Regions from separate parts of the Rahnella sp. ChDrAdgB13 genome, predicted to be linked through region 3. Evidence: predicted binding sites of a transcription regulator. Region 3 holds the regulator's gene; each other region holds the start of a gene.
The links. Region 3 encodes PurR, which represses purine synthesis genes. Its sites were predicted from a motif close to CANGCAAACGTTTGCNTG; they were not measured.
Positions count from the first base shown of each region.

Region 1: the regulator PurR is predicted to act here: its motif matches at 2,101-2,118, upstream of J8X26_RS08135 (amino acid aminotransferase).
Region 2: the regulator PurR is predicted to act here: its motif matches at 3,997-4,014, upstream of J8X26_RS16815 (L-serine ammonia-lyase).

Region 1 is NZ_JAEMGT010000023.1:111,161-118,277, reverse strand. Features, by position in the region: gene J8X26_RS08145 (YcbK family protein) at 1-64, shown strand, start outside; gene J8X26_RS08140 (MBL fold metallo-hydrolase) at 116-763, shown strand; gene J8X26_RS08135 (amino acid aminotransferase) at 847-2,037, opposite strand; gene ompC (porin OmpC) at 2,281-3,393, opposite strand; gene asnS (asparagine--tRNA ligase) at 3,694-5,094, opposite strand; gene pncB (nicotinate phosphoribosyltransferase) at 5,379-6,584, opposite strand; gene J8X26_RS08115 (MFS transporter) at 6,921-7,117, opposite strand, start outside.
Region 2 is NZ_JAEMGT010000065.1:1,475-8,591, reverse strand. Features, by position in the region: gene dbpA (ATP-dependent RNA helicase DbpA) at 1-39, opposite strand, end outside; gene purT (formate-dependent phosphoribosylglycinamide formyltransferase) at 299-1,477, shown strand; gene J8X26_RS16830 (YoaH family protein) at 1,561-1,740, opposite strand; gene pabB (aminodeoxychorismate synthase component 1) at 1,901-3,274, shown strand; gene J8X26_RS16820 (CoA pyrophosphatase) at 3,271-3,873, shown strand; gene J8X26_RS16815 (L-serine ammonia-lyase) at 4,042-5,406, shown strand; gene J8X26_RS16810 (EAL domain-containing protein) at 5,862-7,117, shown strand, end outside.
Region 3 is NZ_JAEMGT010000054.1:2,638-9,754, forward strand. Features, by position in the region: gene cfa (cyclopropane fatty acyl phospholipid synthase) at 58-1,209, opposite strand; gene punC (purine nucleoside transporter PunC) at 1,570-2,781, opposite strand; gene punR (DNA-binding transcriptional activator PunR) at 2,918-3,823, shown strand; gene purR (HTH-type transcriptional repressor PurR) at 3,860-4,885, opposite strand; gene J8X26_RS28050 (YnhF family membrane protein) at 5,219-5,308, shown strand; gene J8X26_RS15195 (C40 family peptidase) at 5,473-6,375, opposite strand; gene J8X26_RS15200 (Grx4 family monothiol glutaredoxin) at 6,839-7,117, shown strand, end outside.

The DNA of each region.
Region 1 (7,117 bases), on a different contig from region 3:
TGTAGGATATTATCCACGAAGTAACTTTGTGCACATTGATACCGGACCAGCACGAACCTGGTAGTGTGCGTAATTAATGGCCTGCCCAAACGGACAGGCCATTTTGTGGAGCCCTATGAAATTCCATCTTATTACTGTCACGGCGTTCAGCCAGAATTGCTCACTGATTTGGTGTACAAAAACGAATCAGGCCGCGCTTGTCGATCCGGGCGGAGAAGCAGCAAAAATTATCCGCGAAGTATCCGATAAAGGTGTGCTGGTTACGCAAATTTTGCTGACACACGGCCATCTTGACCACGTCGGTGCCGCAGCTGAACTGGCTGCCCATTATCAGGTGCCGATCATTGGGCCACAAAAGGAAGATCAGTTCCTGCTCGATGCGTTGCCAACGCAAAGCCAGATGTTCGGCCTTGATCATTGTGACCCGCTGACGCCAGATACCTGGCTGGAAGAAGGGGATACCGTGAGCGTGGGCGAGGAAATACTCTCTGTGCTCCATTGCCCGGGACATACGCCGGGACACATTGTTTTTATCAATGATAAAACGCGCCTGGCAGTTTCAGGTGATGTGATTTTTAAAGGCGGAGTAGGGCGCAGTGACTTCCCGCGTGGAGATCATCAGGCGCTGATTCACTCAATCAAAACAAAATTATTGCCGTTGGGTGATGATATCGTCTTTATTCCGGGTCATGGACCAATGTCCGATTTTGGCTATGAACGTAAAACCAACCCCTTCCTGCAGGATGAAATGCCGGTCTGGTAAACGTTTTGGCTAACAGAATACCAATACAAAAAGCCCGTCAGTTTCCAGACGGGCTTTTTAATGGAATTCAGAACGCCGAATCCTTACAGCACGGCGACAATGGCTTCACACAACGGTGCCATGTTTTCGAGCGTAATACCGGCTACGTTGATACGGCCAGAGTTCACTGCGTAAACGCCGAATTCATCACGCAGACGCAGCACCTGATCTTTGGTCAGGCCGCTGAATGAGAACATCCCGTTCTGATTGATAATGAAGCTGAAATCCTGCTGCGCGCCTTTTTCCTGCAACGTGCTGACAAACAGCTGACGCATGCGGTGAATACGCTGACGCATATCGCTCAGTTCCTGCTCCCACAGCGTGCGGAGTGCCTCGTTACCCAGAATAGTGGCAACAACAGCGGCGCCGTGAGCGGGTGGGTTAGAGTAGTTTGCACGGATCACGGATTTCACCTGGCTGAATGCGCGGTCTGCGGTTTCAGCATCAGCCGCCACCAGCGTACAGGCACCCACGCGTTCATTGTATAGCCCGAAGTTTTTCGAGTAAGAGCTCGCAACCAGCAATTCTTTATGATTAGCCACAAACAGGCGCAAGCCGGCAGCGTCTTCTTCCAGACCTTTGGCAAAGCCCTGATAAGCGAAATCAAACAGCGGCAACCAGCCATTGGCGACAGACAATTCTGCCAGTTGGGCCCACTGTTCAGCCGTCGGATCAATGCCTGTCGGGTTGTGGCAGCAACCATGGAATAACACCACGTCGCCAGCTTGTGCGTTGCTCAGGCTTTTCAGCATGCCGTCAAAATCGAGGCTGTGATTCGCGGCGTCGTAATAATTGTATTCTGCTACTTCCAGACCGGAAGCAGAGAAAACGCCTTTATGGTTTGGCCAGCTTGGATTGCTGACCCAAACGCGTCTTGCGCTGGTCTGGGTGGCGATAAAATCGGCTGCAATACGTAATGCGCCGGTTCCGCCCGGAGTTTGTGCGGTGCGGGCACGTTTGTCGGCAATCACAGCGTTGTTTTTGCCAAACAGCAATTCCTGCGTACAGCGTGCAAAATCAGGTAACCCGTCAATGCTCAGATAGGTTTTTGTCGTTTCATTTTCCAACAGGAATTGTTCAGCTTTCTTCACACTGGCCAGAACCGGTGTTTTACCGGTTTCATCTTTATAAACACCAATCCCCAGATTGATTTTATTTGAGCGGTCGTCCGCGCGGAAAAGATCGGAAAGACCCAGAATCGGGTCGGCAGGTGCTGCAGTGATTTTTTCAAACATGTTGGAAACTTCCATAGCCTGATATTGCGAAAGAGGGCATCAGGGTAACGCCGGAGACCTTATTTGCCAACCGTTTGCGGTAAAAAGAAAGCAGAGTTGTGAGAACACGTACGAGATTAAAATAATTTATGAGATAGGGTGGCAAAGCTCTTTTCAGGCAAATGCTAAAAAAGCAAAAGGCAGAGCCGAAGCCCTGCCTTGATATCCACTTTGATGCGCCCGAAAGCGCATCGTTAAGCGATATTAGAACTGGTATTGCAGACCAACACCAACGATGTCGTCTGTGCTGCGACCGGCTGCTTTGGTGTAGCTGTTGTCATCCAGCAGGTTGATTTTGTAGTCAACGTAGGTAGACATGTTTTTGTTGAAGTAGTAGTAAGTACCAACTTCTACGTATTTAACCAGGTCAGCATCGCCGCCAGCGTAGGTAGAACCGTTGTTGGTGAAACCATTCAGGTTCTTACCTTTAGACTGCAGGTATGCGATAGACGGGCGCAGACCGAAATCGAACTGGTATTGAGCTACAACTTCGAAGTTCTGAGTTTTGTTAGCAATCGCGTCTGGGTTACCGTAATCGGTGGTGTTGCGTGATTCACCGTAGAAGGTTGCCAGGTACAGGTTGTTAGCATCGTATTTAGCGCCGAATGCGTATGCGTCAGCTTTGTCACCAGTACCATCTTCTTTCTGCAGAGTAGTACGGTTAGAAGAGAAGTAAGCACCAGTGATACTAACACCAGAGTTGCCGATTGCGTAAGCTGCAGAAGTACCCCAGCCGTCGCCATTGGAATCAACTGCACCACGGCTGTCACGACCTTCGTCGTTTTTACCCTGGTACTGTACAGCGAAGCTCAGGCCATCAACCAGACCGAAGAAGTTGCTGTTACGGTAAGTAGCCAGACCATTTGCACGACCAACCATGAAGTTGTCGTTGTTCTGGTACATGGTGTCATCGCCATAGATTGGCAATTGGTCGGTGTAGGACATTACGTCGTAGATCACGCCGTAGTTACGACCGTAGTCGAATGAACCAGCATCACCGAATTTCAGACCTGCGAAGCCCAGACGAGTTTTGTTGCCTTCGTCGCCAGCGCTTTCTGCGTGGTTAGCCTGAACGTTGTATTCCCACTGGCCGTAACCGGTCAGTTGGTCAGTAATTTGAGTTTCGCCTTTAAAGCCGAAACGAACATAAGTCTGGTCGCCGTCATCGCCAGCGTTGTCAGAGAAGGTGTGACGTGCATCAACTTTACCGTACAGGTCCAGTTTGTTGCCGTCTTTGTTATAGATCTCTGCTGCATTAGCTGCACCAGCAACTAACAGAGCTGGGATTACCACTGCAAGAATGTTGCGCTTCATCATTATTATTACCCTCATTGGTTTTATTCGGACACCTGCCACTGCCGTGAATAATTCTTTACGGAACTATTCATGAAAGTTTGGTGTCTCCTGTGTCTGAACGCACTATTCCATCCGAGGTTCGCTTAATCCATAGCGAAAATGCTACTAAATTACTAAATATGTTTCAGTTAGAAAAAATGTATTTCAAAATGTGTATTTTACGGAACTTTGTGACAGGGATCTATCTTTAAAAATGACAAAGGCCAGCTAAGCTGACCTCTGAATTGTGGCAATTTTGTAAAATAAAAATACGTTACTTAATTAGAAGGTTGCATTACGTGGTGTGCGAGGGAACGGGATCACATCACGCACGTTTTGGACGCCGGTCACATAAGCAACTAAACGCTCAAAACCTAACCCGAAGCCAGAGTGTGGCACGGTGCCGTAACGACGAAGATCGCGATACCACCAATAATCTTCCTGTTTCAGACCCATCTCAGCCATACGGGCGTCCAGAACATCCAGACGTTCCTCACGCTGTGAACCCCCGATAATCTCACCAATGCCTGGTGCCAGAACATCCATCGCGGCGACTGTCTTGCCGTCGTCGTTCAGGCGCATATAGAAAGATTTGATATCTTTAGGATAATTTTTCACAACGACCGGCGCTTTAAAATGCTGCTCAGCAAGATAGCGTTCGTGTTCGGATGAAAGATCCACACCCCATGAAACCGGGTTTTCGAATTTCTGACCGCAATTCATTAGGATTTCTACTGCATCGGTGTAATCCACCTGCGCGAAATCGGAGGTTACAAAACGCTCCAGGCGTGCAACAGCATCTTTGTCTACGCGTTCTGCGAAAAAGGCCATATCGTCTGAACGTTCGTTCAGAACGGCCTGGAAAACATACTTCAGCATGTTTTCAGCCAGTGACGCGATATCGTTCAGCGTTGCAAAAGCAATTTCAGGTTCAACCATCCAGAACTCAGCCAGGTGTCGGCTGGTGTTGGAGTTTTCTGCACGGAATGTCGGGCCGAAGGTGTAAACCTTGGACAGCGCGCAGGCATAGGCTTCACCGTTCAGCTGGCCGGACACGGTCAGGAAAGATTCTTTACCGAAGAAGTCTTCGCTGAAATCTACTTCGCCTTTGTCGGTACGCGGCAGGTTTTGCAGATCCAGCGTGGAAACGCGGAACATCTCGCCTGCGCCTTCAGTATCAGAAGCAGTGATCAGCGGGGTGGATACCCAGAAGTAGCCGTTTTCGTGATAGAAACGGTGAATCGCCTGAGACAGGGTGTTACGCACGCGTGCAACCGCACCAATCAGGTTTGTGCGCGGACGCAGGTGAGCTACTTCGCGTAAATATTCGATGCTGTGGCGTTTTGCCGCCATCGGATAAGTATCAGGATCATCCACCCAACCCACGACCTTAACGGCAGTTGCCTGCAGCTCGAAACTCTGGCCTTCGCCAGGTGAAGCCACAACGGTACCCGTCACTTCTACTGAGCAACCGGTCGTCAGGCGCAGAACGTCTTCCTGATAATTGGGCAGAGAATTATTGACGACGGCCTGTAATGGATTAAAGCAGGAGCCGTCATAAACGGCGACGAATGAGATACCAGCTTTAGAATCTCTCCGGGTACGTACCCAACCGCGTACGGTGACTTCACTGTCAACCGCAGCACGGCCTTGCAGTACGTCGACTACAGGCACAACGCTCATAGATTTCTCTCTTTCTTTATATATGTTGACTAAGAAATATTGGACACCCTGTAAAAAGGGATTTTGCTATGTTACTTAGCCTTTCTCAGGACACAAGCAGAAATCGTCATCGTCAGCCAAGAATTCACAGGCAGAAGGATGGATTGGCTGAAATTATTAACCGAACGAATGAAAGCCGAACGAATTAAATCGTAGCTATATAAAGGAAGAGAATGCGAGGCATTATTACGGGGAAAAATACATCACTGTGCCGGCGTTCATTTTTCCGGCACAGTATTTATGTCTTAGGATGCTTTCTTAACCAGCGGCAGATCGAATGCCTTACGCAACGCTTTTACAAACGCTTTATCCTGGCAGATGGTTTTTCCCGGGCTGTCAGAAAGTTTTGCTACCGGTTTGCCATTGCACTGAACCAGTTTGATCACGATGTTCAGCGGTTTGACGTGCGGGATATTACAGGTCAGGCGTGTGCCGATACCAAAGACCAGATTCACCCGCTGATGGAAATGCCGGTACAAATGCAGCGCTTTATCCAGGTCCAGATTGTCGGAAAACACCAGCGTTTTGGTCATCGGGTCGATTCCGAGCGCCTGGTAATGTGCAATCGCTTTTTCACCCCATTCAACCGGATCCCCGGAGTCATGACGCAGTCCCTGATAAGCGTTGGCGAATTTTGTTCCGAAATCACGCAGGAAAGCATCCATGGTGATGCAGTCCGTGAGGGCAATGCCCAGCTGATCGGGATATTCTTCAAGCCAGGCTTGTAAGGCCGCGCGCTGGCTGTTCGCCAGAACCGGGCTGATTTGCTGATGTGCCTGGAACCACTCGTGCGCCTGTGTTCCAACCGGCGTCAGCTGCAATTTATGGGCTAAATCGTAGTTGCTGGTGCCGACCAGATAAGGGAATTCGTTTTTCAGCGTGGTGACAATCGCTTCCTGAACTTCACCGGAGAAACGGCGACGCGTGCCGAAATCCATCAGCCGAAAAGCGGAAAGATCAATGTCAGCGGCCTGTTCCTTGAAACTGGCGAGATTTTTACGCAGCTGATCGACCGCCATTTTCGCGGTAATATCCGGCGAGCGCTGACGGTGCACAACTTCACTGATGACGGCCAGCAGCGGCACTTCCCACATAATCACTTCACGCCACGGCCCTTCAATGCGCACGTGCAAATGCCCGTTGTGATCGGAAACGGTGACATGTTCAGGATTGTAGCGGAACGTTTTCAGCCAGTTGAGATAATCCCGGGTGAAGAAGGGCAACCCGGAAAGATAGGTGAATTCGTCGTCGGTCAGCGCCAGTTGGCTCATTTTCTGGATCTGCAGACGAATTTCGCCGGCGTATTCGCCCAGAAGTTCATCACCGCGGCAACGGAACTCAGCCACGACGTTAATATTGCGATAGCGATGGTAAACCGCTTGCTGCATATGAAGCTTGTAGGCATCGGTATCTAACAGCGAAGTCAAAATCGGGGAGGCGTATGGAATCATAGCGCGCTTACAGCATCCTCGTCAGAAACTGAGTGTTTGAACACAAACAACCGTTCCGTAAAAAAAACGTTCTGGATAAAACAGCAAAGTCTGTGAAGTATACCGTATTATCCTGTTAAAGAACCCTCATCACATCATAATTGTCTGCAAATGGTCGAGGCTTAATTGTGCTCAAACATAGGGAATATGGGCAAACAGGCGATCTTCCGGATTAAAAAAAGCACAAATTGATTACATAAATTTAATCAACCTGACATTCAGAAAAGAAAAATCGGGGCGATTTTACCCCGATTTTTGTGTGTTCATTCCGCTTCGTTTGTTCACGATAGTAAACGATCAGATGTTTTCCAGATTAATCCCCCGCGTCTTAGGGCCAAAAATCCCGATCACCAGCATCACGATAATCATACTGAGGACGATGAACGCAATCACGCCCTGCGTTCCGGCATATTGCAGGATCAGGCCGATCAAAATACTGCTAAAGACGGTCGACAAACGGCTGAAGGAATAACAGAAACCCACCGCACGGGCGC
Region 2 (7,117 bases), on a different contig from region 3:
AGCGGGCAATGTCAGGACAGAAAAGGAATGCGTGCTCAAGGCGATAACTCTTTATGTGAGGCAAAAATCGGGGCAGCGGCAGAAGATCTGGCGCCATGGTTTGCTAAATGATAACAGAGACGCCCGCAGACTGCCTTAAACAGCAGAAAACCGGCTTAAAAAATCCTGTAAATCCCCTTCTGACATATGCAGGGAATTTTTCAAACACACTGCGCAATCGTTTTCGTCCCCGATAATTTCAGATATACTGCGGCCCGAAATTCTTACTTTCCTTCATCAAAGATCTGGGTACGAAGCTATGTTAACCATTGGTACTGCACTGCGCACCGGCGCCACCCGCGTCATGTTGTTAGGCTCTGGCGAGCTGGGTAAGGAAGTGGCGATCGAATGTCAGCGCCTGGGTCTGGAAGTGATCGCTGTCGATCGCTACGCGGATGCACCCGCCATGCAGGTCGCTCACCGCAGCCATGTTATTAACATGCTCGATGGCGATGCGCTGAAAGCCGTTATTGAAAACGAACGCCCTGATTTTATCGTGCCGGAAATTGAAGCTATTGCCACCAGCATGCTGGTCGAGCTGGAAAAACAGGGCCATAACGTGGTGCCGTGCGCCGAAGCGACGCGTCTGACCATGAACCGTGAAGGCATCCGTCGTCTGGCCGCGGAAACCCTGAAACTTCCGACATCGACGTATCAGTTTGCTGACGACGAAGCGACTTTCCGTCAGGCCGTAGACGCAATCGGTTACCCGTGCATCATCAAACCGGTGATGAGTTCATCCGGTAAAGGCCAGAGCCTCATCCGCAGCGCTGAGCAGTTACAAACAGCCTGGGATTATGCCCAGCAAGGTGGCCGTGCCGGTGGCGGACGCGTCATTGTTGAAGGTCTGGTGAAGTTTGATTTTGAAATTACGCTGCTGACTATCAGCGCCATTGACGGCATTCATTTCTGCGCGCCAATCGGGCACCGTCAGGAAGATGGCGATTACCGTGAATCCTGGCAGCCACAGCAAATGACCGAACTAGCATTGCAGCGCGCGAAAGATATCGCGGAAAAAGTGGTGAAGGCGCTGGGCGGCAAAGGGCTGTTTGGCGTTGAGCTGTTTGTCTGTGGCGATGAAGTGATTTTCAGCGAAGTGTCACCGCGTCCGCACGATACCGGAATGGTCACACTGATTTCTCAGGATCTGTCCGAGTTCGCCCTGCACGTTCGCGCATTCTTAGGTCTGCCGGTCGGGAAAATCCGCCAGTTCGGCCCGTCGGCTTCCGCGGTTATCCTGCCGGAACTGACCAGCAACAACGTTTCTTTCAGCGGGCTGGAAAACGCGCTGACGGGTTTCAATCAGATCCGTCTGTTCGGTAAACCGGAAATCAGCGGCAAACGCCGTCTGGGCGTGGCGCTGGCGATTGCCGAGAACGTTGAAGACGCGGTTGAGCAGGCGAAACAAGCCGCAGCGGCGGTCACCGTTAAAGGCTGATGCCTGAATAAAGATGAAAAAAAACCGGACTCCGCAAAGGGTCCGGTTTTTTATGCCTGATATGTGCTTATCAGAGCGGAAATTTACTCGTCTTCGTCATCAAAGATAACGGTCACGCGATCGCCTTTGTGCGTTTCACGGATTTCTTCCGCAACGGTTGCAATGGCTTCGCCGCTGCTCATTCCGGTTTCCATTAACTGGCGGATACGATCGGCGGCCTGTTCTTGTTCGGAATGTGATAATGAAGGCATACCTGTCAGCATGGGAGATTCCTGTTGTACGTTAAATCGGCCCGCAGGCTGCGGGGTTGCACAGTATACGCCTTATTGCTGCAAATCGCCTGTGCTGCTTTCAGGCAGCCGAATCTATGTTAGGATCGGCGCTATAATACGTTTTAATTGCGCCCGGAAGCTCTTACCTGCCATGCAATCCACCCGTTCCGTAAATTTTCATACTTTGCCTTATCATCCCGATGCGCTGTCCGAACAATTTTCTGCGCTCTCAGCTTTGCCGTGGGCCATGCTTTTGCATTCCGGCTCTGCGCAGCATCAGCATAACCGCTTTGATATTCTGGTGGCGGATCCGCTGATCACACTGACGACGCGCGGTGAGATCACGCAGGTTGAGCAAAACGGTGAAGTGACGTCACGGAAAGACGATCCGTTTGCCCTGCTGGAGGAATACCTATCGGCATCCGGTTTGCAGGCGGAAAGCTCGCCTGATTTTCCGTTTCTGGGCGGCGCGCTCGGGTTGTTTGGCTATGATTTAGGACGGCGTATTGAGGCACTGCCCGACACGGCAGAACAGGACATCGCCCTGCCGGATATGGCGGTGGGTATTTATGACTGGGCGCTGATCGCCGATCACCATCTGCAACGTGTGATGCTGATTTGCCACCATGACGTTTCCGTCCGCCTGCACTGGCTGGCGCAACAGAAGGCCACCGCCGCGCAACCTTTCCGGCTGAAAGCGCCGTGGCAGTCCAACATGAGCCGCGGGGCATACGGTGAAAAATTCCGCCAGATTCAGGAATACATTCACAGTGGTGATTGCTATCAGATTAACCTCGCGCAGCGATTTTCGACACACTATTCCGGCGACGAGTGGCAGGCATTTTTGCAGCTGAATAGTGCAAATCGAGCCCCCTTCTCGGCGTTTCTGCGTTTAGCTGAAAATACGGTGATCAGTCTGTCGCCTGAACGCTTCATCTGGCTGAAAGACCATCAGATCCAGACGCGCCCGATTAAAGGGACGTTGCCGCGCAGCGAGGATCCCGCAGAAGATGTGCGTCAGGCTGAGCGTCTGGCGGCATCGGAAAAAGATCGTGCGGAAAATCTGATGATCGTCGATTTATTGCGAAATGACATTGGCCGCGTTGCCACGCCGGGCAGCGTGCGCGTTCCCGAATTATTCAAAGTCGAGCCTTTCCCTGCGGTTCATCATCTTGTAAGTACCATCACCGCAGAACTGCCGGAAGCGTGCCACGCCAGTGCGTTGCTGCGCGCCTGTTTTCCTGGCGGCTCAATTACCGGTGCACCGAAAGTCCGCGCAATGGAAATCATCGAAGAGCTTGAGCCACAGCGACGCAACGGTTACTGCGGCAGCATTGCATACATCAGTTGCTGCGGCACGATGGACAGTAATATCACCATCCGCACGCTGCTGACGGCGAAAGGGAAAATTTACTGCTGGGCAGGCGGCGGGATTGTGGCCGACAGCCAGGAACAGGCAGAATATCAGGAAACGTTCGATAAAATTGCCCGCATACTGCCTCAGTTAGGAGACGTTCAGCCGTGACTTTGCTGGAACAACACGCACCCGTGCAGACTTTTTCCCCCGCGGTGGAAGATTTCATCCTGCGTTTTCAGTTGCAGCAACCGCGTATGCCTGCCCCCGCATTGCGCGGAACCCGTCACGCCGCCGTCTTAATTCCGATTATCTGCCGGAAAGAGCCGACAATCTTACTGACGCGCCGTTCCGATCAGCTGCGCAAACACCCCGGTCAGGTCGCCTTTCCCGGCGGCGCAGCCGATGCAACGGATACCTCAATTATTGCCACCGCGCTGCGGGAAGCTCAGGAAGAAGTCGCCATTGAGCCGGAACAGGTACACGTTTTAGGCACGCTTTCACCGCAGGACAGCAGCAGCGGTTTCCAGGTGACGCCGGTTGTCGGGCTGTTGCCGGTCGATGTTACGTTCCATCCGGCTGAGGATGAAGTCGCCGAGCTGTTTGAAATGCCCTTGCAGGAAGCGTTTGATCTTGCCCGCTATCACACTCTGGATATTCATCGCAGAGGCATCCATCACCGGGTGTATTTATCCTGGTATCAGCAGCAATTTGTCTGGGGACTCACGGCGGCGATCATCCGCCAGCTCGCCCGGCAGGTTGAAGCCTGAGCCCGCTGATTACATTCCGATCACACTTTTGCATCAAATAAGTTTATTTCATGCGAAAAATGAAACTTTTGCCCCTCAGGCCTTTTAAACTATAGATTGAGCCACAAGTTGAGTTGTGGCTGTCAGGGATCCCGTTCCCTGCCGTAATTCATTACAGGAGTATTCGACGTGATTAGCGTTTTCGACATGTTCAAGGTCGGGATTGGCCCTTCCAGTTCCCATACTTTGGGCCCGATGAAAGCCGGGAAACAGTTCGCTGATGACCTGCTCGAAAAGGGCATGATGCCTGCCGTTACGCGTGTCGCCGTGGACGTTTTTGGTTCCCTGTCTCTCACAGGCAAGGGCCACCACACAGATATCGCCATTATTTTAGGTCTGGCGGGTAACCAGCCAGATACCGTCGACATCGACGGCATTCCCCATTTTATTCGCGACGTTGAGCAGCGTCAGCGCCTGCCGCTGGGTGAAACTCAGCATGAAGTCGATTTCCCCCGTGACACCGGCATGGTGTTTCGCGGTGAGAATTTACCGCGCCATGAAAATGCGATGCAAATTCATGCCTTTGCGGGCGACAAAATGATTTACAGCAAAACCTACTACTCCGTCGGTGGGGGTTTTATTGTCGATGACGAGCATTTCGGTCAGCCGGTGCTTGATGAAGTGACGGTCCCTTACAGCTTCAATTCCGCCAGCGAAATGCTGGCCAAATGCAAGGAAACCGGCCTTTCGTTGTCAGGTTTGATGATGAAAAATGAGCTCGCCCAGCACAGCAAACAGGACATCGAACAGTATTTCGAGAAAATCTGGCACACCATGCAGGCCTGTATCGACCGTGGCCTGAATACGGAAGGCGTTCTGCCTGGCCCGCTTCGCGTTCCGCGTCGAGCGTCTGCCTTGCGCAGAATGCTGGTGTCCAACGATAAACTGTCTAATGACCCGATGAACGTGATCGACTGGGTGAACATGTTTGCCCTGGCCGTGAACGAAGAAAATGCGGCCGGCGGGCGTGTGGTGACGGCGCCGACGAACGGCGCCTGCGGGATTGTTCCGGCGGTGCTGGCGTATTATGACCAGTTTATTCAGTCAGTCAGCCCGGATATTTACCTGCGTTATTTCCTGACCTCCGGCGCGATTGGCATTCTTTACAAGATGAATGCGTCGATTTCGGGTGCGGAAGTCGGCTGTCAGGGCGAAGTCGGCGTGGCCTGTTCTATGGCCGCGGCGGGCCTGACAGAACTGCTGGGCGGCAGCCCGGAGCAGGTGTGCGTGGCAGCGGAAATTGGCATGGAACACAATCTGGGCTTAACCTGCGACCCGGTTGCCGGGCAGGTTCAGGTTCCGTGCATCGAACGTAACGCGATTGCTTCCGTAAAAGCCATCAACGCCGCACGCATGGCCTTGCGCCGGACCAGTGAGCCACGCGTTTCGCTGGATAAAGTGATCGAGACCATGTACGAAACGGGCAAAGATATGAACTCGAAGTACCGCGAAACGTCCCGCGGCGGTTTAGCCATTAAGGTTCAGTGCGACTAATCATTTGCAGGATTTTTCGTCTCCAGGCGGCTGGCGGGTTGCATCATTTTTGGCCCGCTTGCCGCAGGAAATACCACTCCGGTGGGAGCCGGTAGCAATAAAACCTTCGCTAACAACAACCTGTTGTATTATCAATACATAATGGTAGTGACACTTGCATTATACCCTGCAGGTACGGCATGCTGATTTCCGCCTGATTTTCCCGTTCAGAGAACCTCTCTATACACTGAAGATACATGCAAAAAATGTACAGAAAAACATACGTGACAACGTCACCGATACGGATTTTCTTTGATTTTTGCCGGGAAAATTAGGGAGTTTTCCATAACTCAGGGAGAGCGTCCGGCGATTTACAGCTACTATCAATAATAACAACACGGCTGTTACGCATCGGTAAACCTTTAATAATAATAATTTTGAGCCTGCATTTAACACGGGATAAAAGGATTAGAACGATGCTGTTCTCCCAGACCGGTCTTGCGAAGTATCGTTACTATCGCATTGCGCTTGCCTGCGCAATGGGGATATGTACATTGCTTCTGACTCTTGGCATTCGCATTTACGAACAAGCTCAGGTCATCGCAGAAGATCAACAACGCGTGGCTATCCACACCGTTGAAAAATTGGAGAAATTACTTGAACCTGCGTCACCCGCAGGAAGAGCGATTCCTATCGACCAGACGCTAAGCTGCAACGCGCTGCAACCGGTCATGCAACAAACTGTCGCCCGTATGCAAACGCTGCGATCCATCAGCCTGGTCAGTAATGGCACCATCATCTGTTCGAGCCTGATCGGGGCTTTAGATCTTAATTTCAACAAAACACTGCCTAATCTGGCACAGGGTAAAACTCAGCTAGATCTGCGTGCGTCAAAATGGAGCAAGGTGGATGCGCCGACGCTGGTTCTCTGGCAACCGACCACGCCGGATAATCTCAACGGCGAGCTGTTTGTTTATAACATCGGTGTCCTTTCGAACTTTCTGCTTGAGCCGCAACCCCCCTACGCCAGCCACATCGTATTAAATGTCGGAAGACAAAATCTCGAATACGGCAGTGACGAGATTGTGGAAAGCAGTCACCTCCCGCAGCCAGCATTGCTGAGCGTCAGTTCTGATAAATACGATTTTTCCGTATCGCTTTATGGCGAAGAAGCCAGCGATTTAGCCTGGAGTGAACTGTTATCTCATCTGCCCCTTTCTGTATTAATCAGCCTGCTGACCGCCACCGCGGTTTATCTGCTTTCCGGCAGCCGGATCAGTCTGGCTTATCCGATCAGTCACGGGATTTCGCACCGCGAATTTAAGGTCTACTGCCAGCCCATCATTAACAGTACCGATGGCCGCTGTATCGGCGTAGAAACCCTGATGCGCTGGAAAAATCGCCGTCAGGAATGGGTGTCGCCCGATGTCTTTATTCCGCTTGCTGAACAGCACGGGTTGATCATTTCGCTTACGCGATATCTGATTCAGACGGTTGCGAATAACCTGGAAGTGTTCCCTGCCACACCCGGTTTTTACGTCAGTATTAATGTCGCAGCGCAGCATTTTAATAACATGGAAATTGTGGATGACATCCGCAAAATCTGGCTTCCGGCGCAGCCTTCGGTATCCCTGATGCTGGAACTGACCGAACGAACACGTTTGCAGGAATTACGCGCGGCAGAAATTTCACAGCTGAAAGAAATGGGGATCCTGCTGGCCATTGACGATTT
Region 3 (7,117 bases):
ACCGGACATGAACGTCCGGTTTTTTGCTTTTAAAGCGTGGTAAAAGAATTCTGCGAATTAGCGCGGCACGCGCATCCCGCCATCCACACCTTCAGGGCTGAACACAACTTGCCAGAGCTGAATATCACGGGCTCTGAAAGCACCTGCACAGGCATTCAGATAATAGGTGAACATCCGGTGAAAGCGGTCGCCGTAACGCTCTGCCAGTTCAGGCCAGTGTTTCTGGAAACGTTCATTCCAGGCCATCAGAGTACGATCATAATCTGCGCCGATATTGTGCCAGTCTTCCATCACAAATAATGATTCGCTGTTTCGAGCAATTTGCTGGACAGACGGCAGGCAGCCGTTTGGAAAGATATATTTATCTATCCACGGATCGACACTCAGATCTGTTTTGTTAGAACCGATGGTGTGCAGCAGGAAAATGCCGTCAGGTTTGATGTTACGTCGGGCGACATTAAAGTAGGTCTCATAATTTTTGGGGCCCACATGTTCGAACATACCGACGGAAACAACACGGTCGAACTGATCGTTAAGATCGCGGTAATCCTGTAGCAAAATGGTGACGTCCAGGCCTTCGCAGCGTTTCTGGGCCAGCTTTTGTTGCTCGGCAGAAATCGTAACGCCAACTACGCTGACGCCATAATTGCGGGCTGCAAACTCAGATAATCCACCCCAGCCGCAGCCGATATCGAGCAAACGCTGGCCCGGTTTCAGTTGCAGTTTATCGCAGATCATTTTGAGTTTAGCTTCCTGCGCTTCTTCAAGCGTCGTGGCATCTTTCCAGTAGCCGCAGGAATATTGCATATACGGGTCGAGCATCAGGGTAAATAAATCATTACCCAAATCGTAATGTTCTTTCCCGACGATCCACGCCCGTTTACGGGACTGCAGATTGGTGAGGCGTGCTGCTGCGATACGTAGTGTGTCTTTAAAATGGTGGGGGAGTTTATTTTCCAAACCGGCACGGAGAACGCGCTGGAAAAATATATCAAGGCGCTCGCATTCCCACCAACCATCCATATAACTTTCACCCAGACCCAAAGAACCTTCCTGTAAAACACGCTTGAAGAAGTCAGTGTTTTTTACTTTAAGGTCGAAAGGGCGATTACCGTTAACCTGGATGTCTGCCGTAGCCAGCATTTCACTGACTATCCGATACCACTGATTGTCCTGAATGCTTTGGTCTTCTATACACGATGAACTCATAGCTTCTCCATCACTTTCTCTTCTGACTTATTAACCTGCCGGGAAAAGCAAAGGCTATTTTTGCAGGTCTTTATGAGAACAGACGACTTGCGCCACGTCCGATATTCGACACCAACAGAGGAAATTAGAAGAACGCCTGCACACAAAATGTGGGCAGGAAAATCATCCTTGAAAAACGAACCAGAATAAATAGTGTGACGCGAACCTCGCGCCGATGCTAACTATGTAATAAAAGTATTGTAAAAATGCTATTTTATTGGGTTCAGTTGAGTATAGGCTCGCTGGCTGGCATTCTCAATAGTTAATCACTACGAATGTAAATGTCCATTAAGTGATTGTTACGTAAAGTCATTATCACTATTAGTTTGCATTCCGTGCCTGCTGTTTCTGCACCGGTTCCTGTTCACCGGATTGCACTTCTTCCTGACGCAGTGACAGCCAGCGGCCTAAAACTACCAACAGTAGTGTAGACAGCATCGTGGTGACTGTCGCCATGAGTGGTTGCACAATAAATGCGGAAACCAGCAAACTCGCGAGGAAACATAGACCCAACTGCAGTGTATTTTGCAACGCCGCGGCCTTACCTGTATTAGCAGGAAATGGCATTAATGCATTTGCGACGACAATGGGATAAATCGCGCCATTCACCAAAGCCATCAGGCAGAACGGAATTAACAGACTCACCAGACTCGCATCAGTAAATATAGCCACGCCGAACAAACCCGCCACACTGACGCCATAACCTGCCAGCAGCCACGGCAGGATCTTATTCCCATCCGTTTTGCTGATCAGCACACGACACCCAAAACCGCCCAGAAGGAAAGCAATGGTCTGTGGAACATAGCTCAGGCCAATCACACCCGGCGAATACCCCATGTCGCTGAGAATAAACGGGGAACCAGTCAGCCACGCGAAAAAGCCGGCAGAGCAGGCGGCATAAATCATCACGTTACCGCTGTAAACCCGGGAAGCGAGAAGTTTCGCGAAACCGGTTTTATCAGCAGGAGCATGAACCTCTGGCGCATTTTCGCGCAGTGTGGACGTGGTGATAAGCAAGATAACGGCTACGGCGGTCAGCAGAACGAAAATCGCTTCCCAGTCAAAATGGTTGAGAACCCAGGCGCCCAGCAAAGGTGCCAGAGCAGGGGAAAGCGCAACCAGTGGCATGATGCTGGCAAAGGTTTTTTTAGCAACATCGGCAGAAAAGCGATCTACCACCAGCGCCTGCCAGGTGACGGCGGCGGCACAGACGCCGACAGCTTGCAGGAAACGCAGCGCCAGCAGGGCGCGGACATTCTCAACCCATAGCACGCCCAGACAACCGACGACAAAGAGCGCTAAGCCAATCAGCAATACCGGCTTGCGGCCAATCTTGTCGGACAACGGCCCCCACAACAGCTGACCGATGGCAAAGCCGCCAAGGAAAATACTCAGGCTGGCGCTGATCATGCCCGGGCTGGTCATCAGGCTGCTTTGCATCGCGCTGAAGGCCGGAAGGTACATATCGGTCGCTAAAAAGCCAAGCATGCTCAGCCCGGCAAGATAGAGCATAAATCCAAGTGAGGGTTTCATTATTGTCTCTTTAATTTATTTATTGCAGATGATTTGACGCGGAAATCGTATCGGATGCGGAGTTTAACGCTTTGATAACAGGCTTGTGAAACGCTAATATTTGCAATCTGCTATCAAAAATATTGAAGGCTAAACGATGTGGTCAGAATATGCACTTGAAGTGGTCGATGCCGTCGCCCGAACAGGCAGTTTTAGCGCTGCCGCGCAGGACTTGCACCGGGTTCCTTCTGCCATCAGCTACACCGTTCGCCAGCTTGAACAATGGCTGGCCGTTCCGTTGTTTGAACGCAGACATCGCGACGTTATTCTGACTCCTGCCGGTAAAGTTTTTGTCGACGAAGCGCGGGTTCTGACAAAAAAAATGATAGCGACCCGCCGCCAGTGTCAGCAGGTCGCCAATGGCTGGCGCGGAGAATTACGGGTGGCCGTTGACCGTATCGTTAAACCTGCGCGGACACGGCGGCTGGTGCTGGATTTCTATCGCCATTTCCCTGATACCGAACTCATCATTCATTCGGAAGTCTTTAACGGTGTCTGGGACGCGCTGGTCGACGGGCGGGCGGATGTCGCCATCGGCGCGACGCGGGCGATCCCCGTCGGTGGACGGTTCAATTTCCGCGATATGGGTTTTATGGACTGGCATTGTGTGGTTAGCGCGCAACATCCGCTGGCCCAGACGCAGGGAATACTGAGTGACGATCAGTTACGGCCTTATCCGGCGCTTTGCCTGGAAGATACATCGCGGACATTGCCGAAACGCGATACCTGGACGCTGGATAACCAGCGGCGGCTGGTGGTTCCCGACTGGACGTGTGCATTGGAATGTCTGAACGAAGGTTTATGTGTTGGCATGATGCCGGTTCACCGCGTGACACCCTGGATTGAACAGCAAAAATTACAGGTACTGTCGCTGGAAAATACCTTTCCGGACAGCCCGTGCTGCCTGACGTGGGATCAGAGCAATCCGTCGCCTTCGCTGGCCTGGCTGCTTGAATACATGGGAGACACGGAAACGATGAACCGGGAATGGTTGCGCGACTGAGAAAAAAACGCCTGCGGGACAGGCGTTTATTGAAAGTTAACGGCGGTAATCGCGGTACGGGCCGTCGGCTACGGAACGGCGCTCAACCAGTTTGGGATGCACTTCAATAGTCTGCGACTCTTCGCGTTTGCTGATAATTCTGTCCAGCAGCATGGTAAAGGCCATTTCGCCCAGACGTTCTTTTGGCTGATGAACTGTCGTCAGTGCCGGTGAGAAATAGCGCGCGTTACGCACGTTATCATAGCCAATCACGGAAATATCCTGCGGTACGCGCAGGCCCAGTTCATCGGCGGCACAGATTGCCCCCATCGCCATCACGTCACCGCCACAGAATACAGCCGTCGGGCGGTTTTTCTGCATCAGAATTTTGTGCATGGCCTGATAGCCCGATTCCGGCTCAAAGTCGCCCTGAACGACCCATTCTTCACGAAGAGGAATATTGGCTTCCGTCAGTGCTTTCACAAAGCCCTGGAAACGGCCGCCGCCGGTGTTTCGCGCCAGTTGCCCAGGGATCACGCCGATATCGCGATGACCGCGTTCAATCAGATAACGTCCGGCCATATAGCCGCCTTCAAACGCGTTATCGATAATGCTGTCGGTGAAATTCTTACGCGCTTCGCCCCAGTCCATCACAACCATCGGGATAGAGCGGTATTCTTCAAGCATATTCAGCAATTCGTCCGGATACTCCGCGCACATCACAAGTAAACCGTCGACGCGTTTTTGCGCCAGCATTTGCAGGTAGGCCTGTTGCTTCTCCAGATTATTGTGTGAGTTACACAAAATCAGCGTATAGCCTTTTGAGAAACAGCTGTTCTCCACGGCCTCAATCACTTCGGCGAAGTAGGGCGCTTCACTGGACGTTGCCAGCAGACCGATCGTTTTGGTGTTATTGACCTTCAGGCTGCGTGCCACAGCGCTGGGAGAATAGTGCAACTCTTTGATTGCAAGGAGAACCGCGGCTCGGGTTTCTTCGGCGACGAAACGGGTTTTATTGATGACGTGCGACACGGTTGTGGTGGAAACGCCAGCGCGCTTTGCGACATCTTTAATCGTTGCCATGTAAAAAATGACTCCTGTGCTCACGTGTTTCAGCACGTTAGCATTATGTTAATCGTTTGCTTGCGTGGATTTAACTGCTGACTTCGAAAAGGGCAGTGAAATCGTTGGGTGGATTCTTCAGAGTGAGGCGTGAAATGCTCTCGGGTGAAATCGACCGGCACACAGGCGTGGTAACCGACAATTTTCACTTATAATGCAGGAAAGTGGAAGTAAAATTGTCATGAACCTGGTGTCATTCAGCACAAGATTTTCAATGCGAATTATGAGAAAATGCGTTGGCACACATTCAGTGTGGCTATACGAACGCCACAATTTGATCCGTAAGGGGGTTTAATGGACAGCAACCTGAAATTTTCTTTGATCACTACGGTCTGCGCTTTGCTCGTGATTATTGCTTTCAGTTTCACCGCAGTGATGAACTGATTTGCGCGAAAGCCGCAATAAAAAGGGCGATTACCTATAACAGGAATCGCCCTTTTCAATTTTACGCAGTCACCCATTCCGCCGATACTCTTCCCTGCAGAAACTCTTCGTTAAATGCTATTCAATGGCTGATTAGCGAAACTTCAGACTTAACGAATTGTTTATTATCGGATCGTCTTAGGGGTCATTACCCGTCGTGCGCCTACATAATGATCTTGCCAGTAATCGTCACCCAGTGAGGTGATCTTAATGTCTTCGCCGGTGCGCGGTGACTGGATAAACTTCCCGTTTCCTACGTAAACACCGACATGGTCTGCGGCGCCGCGGTTATTAATCCGGAAGAAAACCAGATCGCCGGATTCTAATTCACCCCGTTTGACCGGGGCCGCATCGCGCAAGTGGTACATTTCATTCGCTGTGCGGGGCATTTTAATACGGATCAAATCTTTGTATGCGTAGTAAACCAGTCCGCTGCAATCGAAACCTGTATTCGGTGACGTTCCGCCCCAGCGGTAAGGTTTGCCGACCTGGTGCATCAGCTTGGTCATCGCGGTTTGTTGTGCGTGCTGATAACGTTTCTTGTGTGTTGCGCTGAGCGTTATCGGTTTACTGTCTTCTTCACGTAACTTTTTGCCTTTGCGGTGGCGGCCATACGCTTCTTTTTTACTGGCCTTTTCACTGCTGTTTTTAGCGAGAGAGCGGGTTTTCGTTTCCTTCCCTGCTTTCGCCTCGGCCCGGGTTGTCTTGAGTGTTTTTTCTTTTTTACTCTCGGCCCGCGTCTTTTTTACTGTTTTTTCAGAAGACGTCTTTCGCTTAACCAGTTCGGTACTTTTGACTTTCTTCTTCGAATTTTTTTCCTGAGTTTTAGGTTCTGAAACCGGCGCGACTTTGGTTTTCTTGCTGGTTTTCGCGGCTGCCGTTTTTCGCTTTCGGCGTTCTTCCGGCGTGACCTGGTTAACATGACTCTTTCGCTGGTCGGCAGCGACACGAGTCTGTGGCGACGCATGAGCCATATTCAGAAACAGCTGGGTAAAGAGCAGCACAAAAAGCGTGAACAGTAAGCGCATAGCTTCGTTACCATGAGTGGTAGGGTTAAACATCAGGGATGTCAGAGTATTGCCTAAAAGAACGAGACAAAACAGCACGAATTGCCTCGATTCTAGATCATATTGTGAGAAAAAGTTAATAGCTTTTTTTATGTCGAAATAACCGCCATTTTTAGTCAAAAAAATAACCACTTTTCATCATGTTATTATTTAAGTTAAAGAATGGGATTTTGCAAATCTGACATTATCGTGGAACGGCAAAAATGTTATTCTCGATGAATCTTTAAATATGTGAACCTGAACGCAAGCGCAAAAGATTGTTTAGCGAAATGCCAGTATTGAGAAAGACCCCACAAAAATTGGCGTTTTTATCTGGTGGCAGCCATCGTTACAATAGAAAGCATTGTGATTGCACACCGTCTCTGTGTGCTGCGCGTGAAGAGTAATGACCGTGACAGCCTGTACCGGCTTGAGGAAGCAAGAAATGACCACTCCAACGATTGAAAAAATTCAGAAGCAAGTTTCTGAAAACCCGATTCTGCTGTACATGAAAGGTTCTCCAAAACTGCCAAGCTGCGGTTTTTCAGCACAGGCTGTTCAGGCGCTGTCTGCGTGTGGCGAGCGTTTCGCTTACGTTGATATCCTGCAGAACCCGGATATCCGTGCTGAGATGCCAAAATTTGCTAACTGGCCAACGTTCCCGCAGCTGTGGGTTGATGGTGAGCTGGTTGGCGGTTGCGACATCGTGGTTGAGATGTTCCAG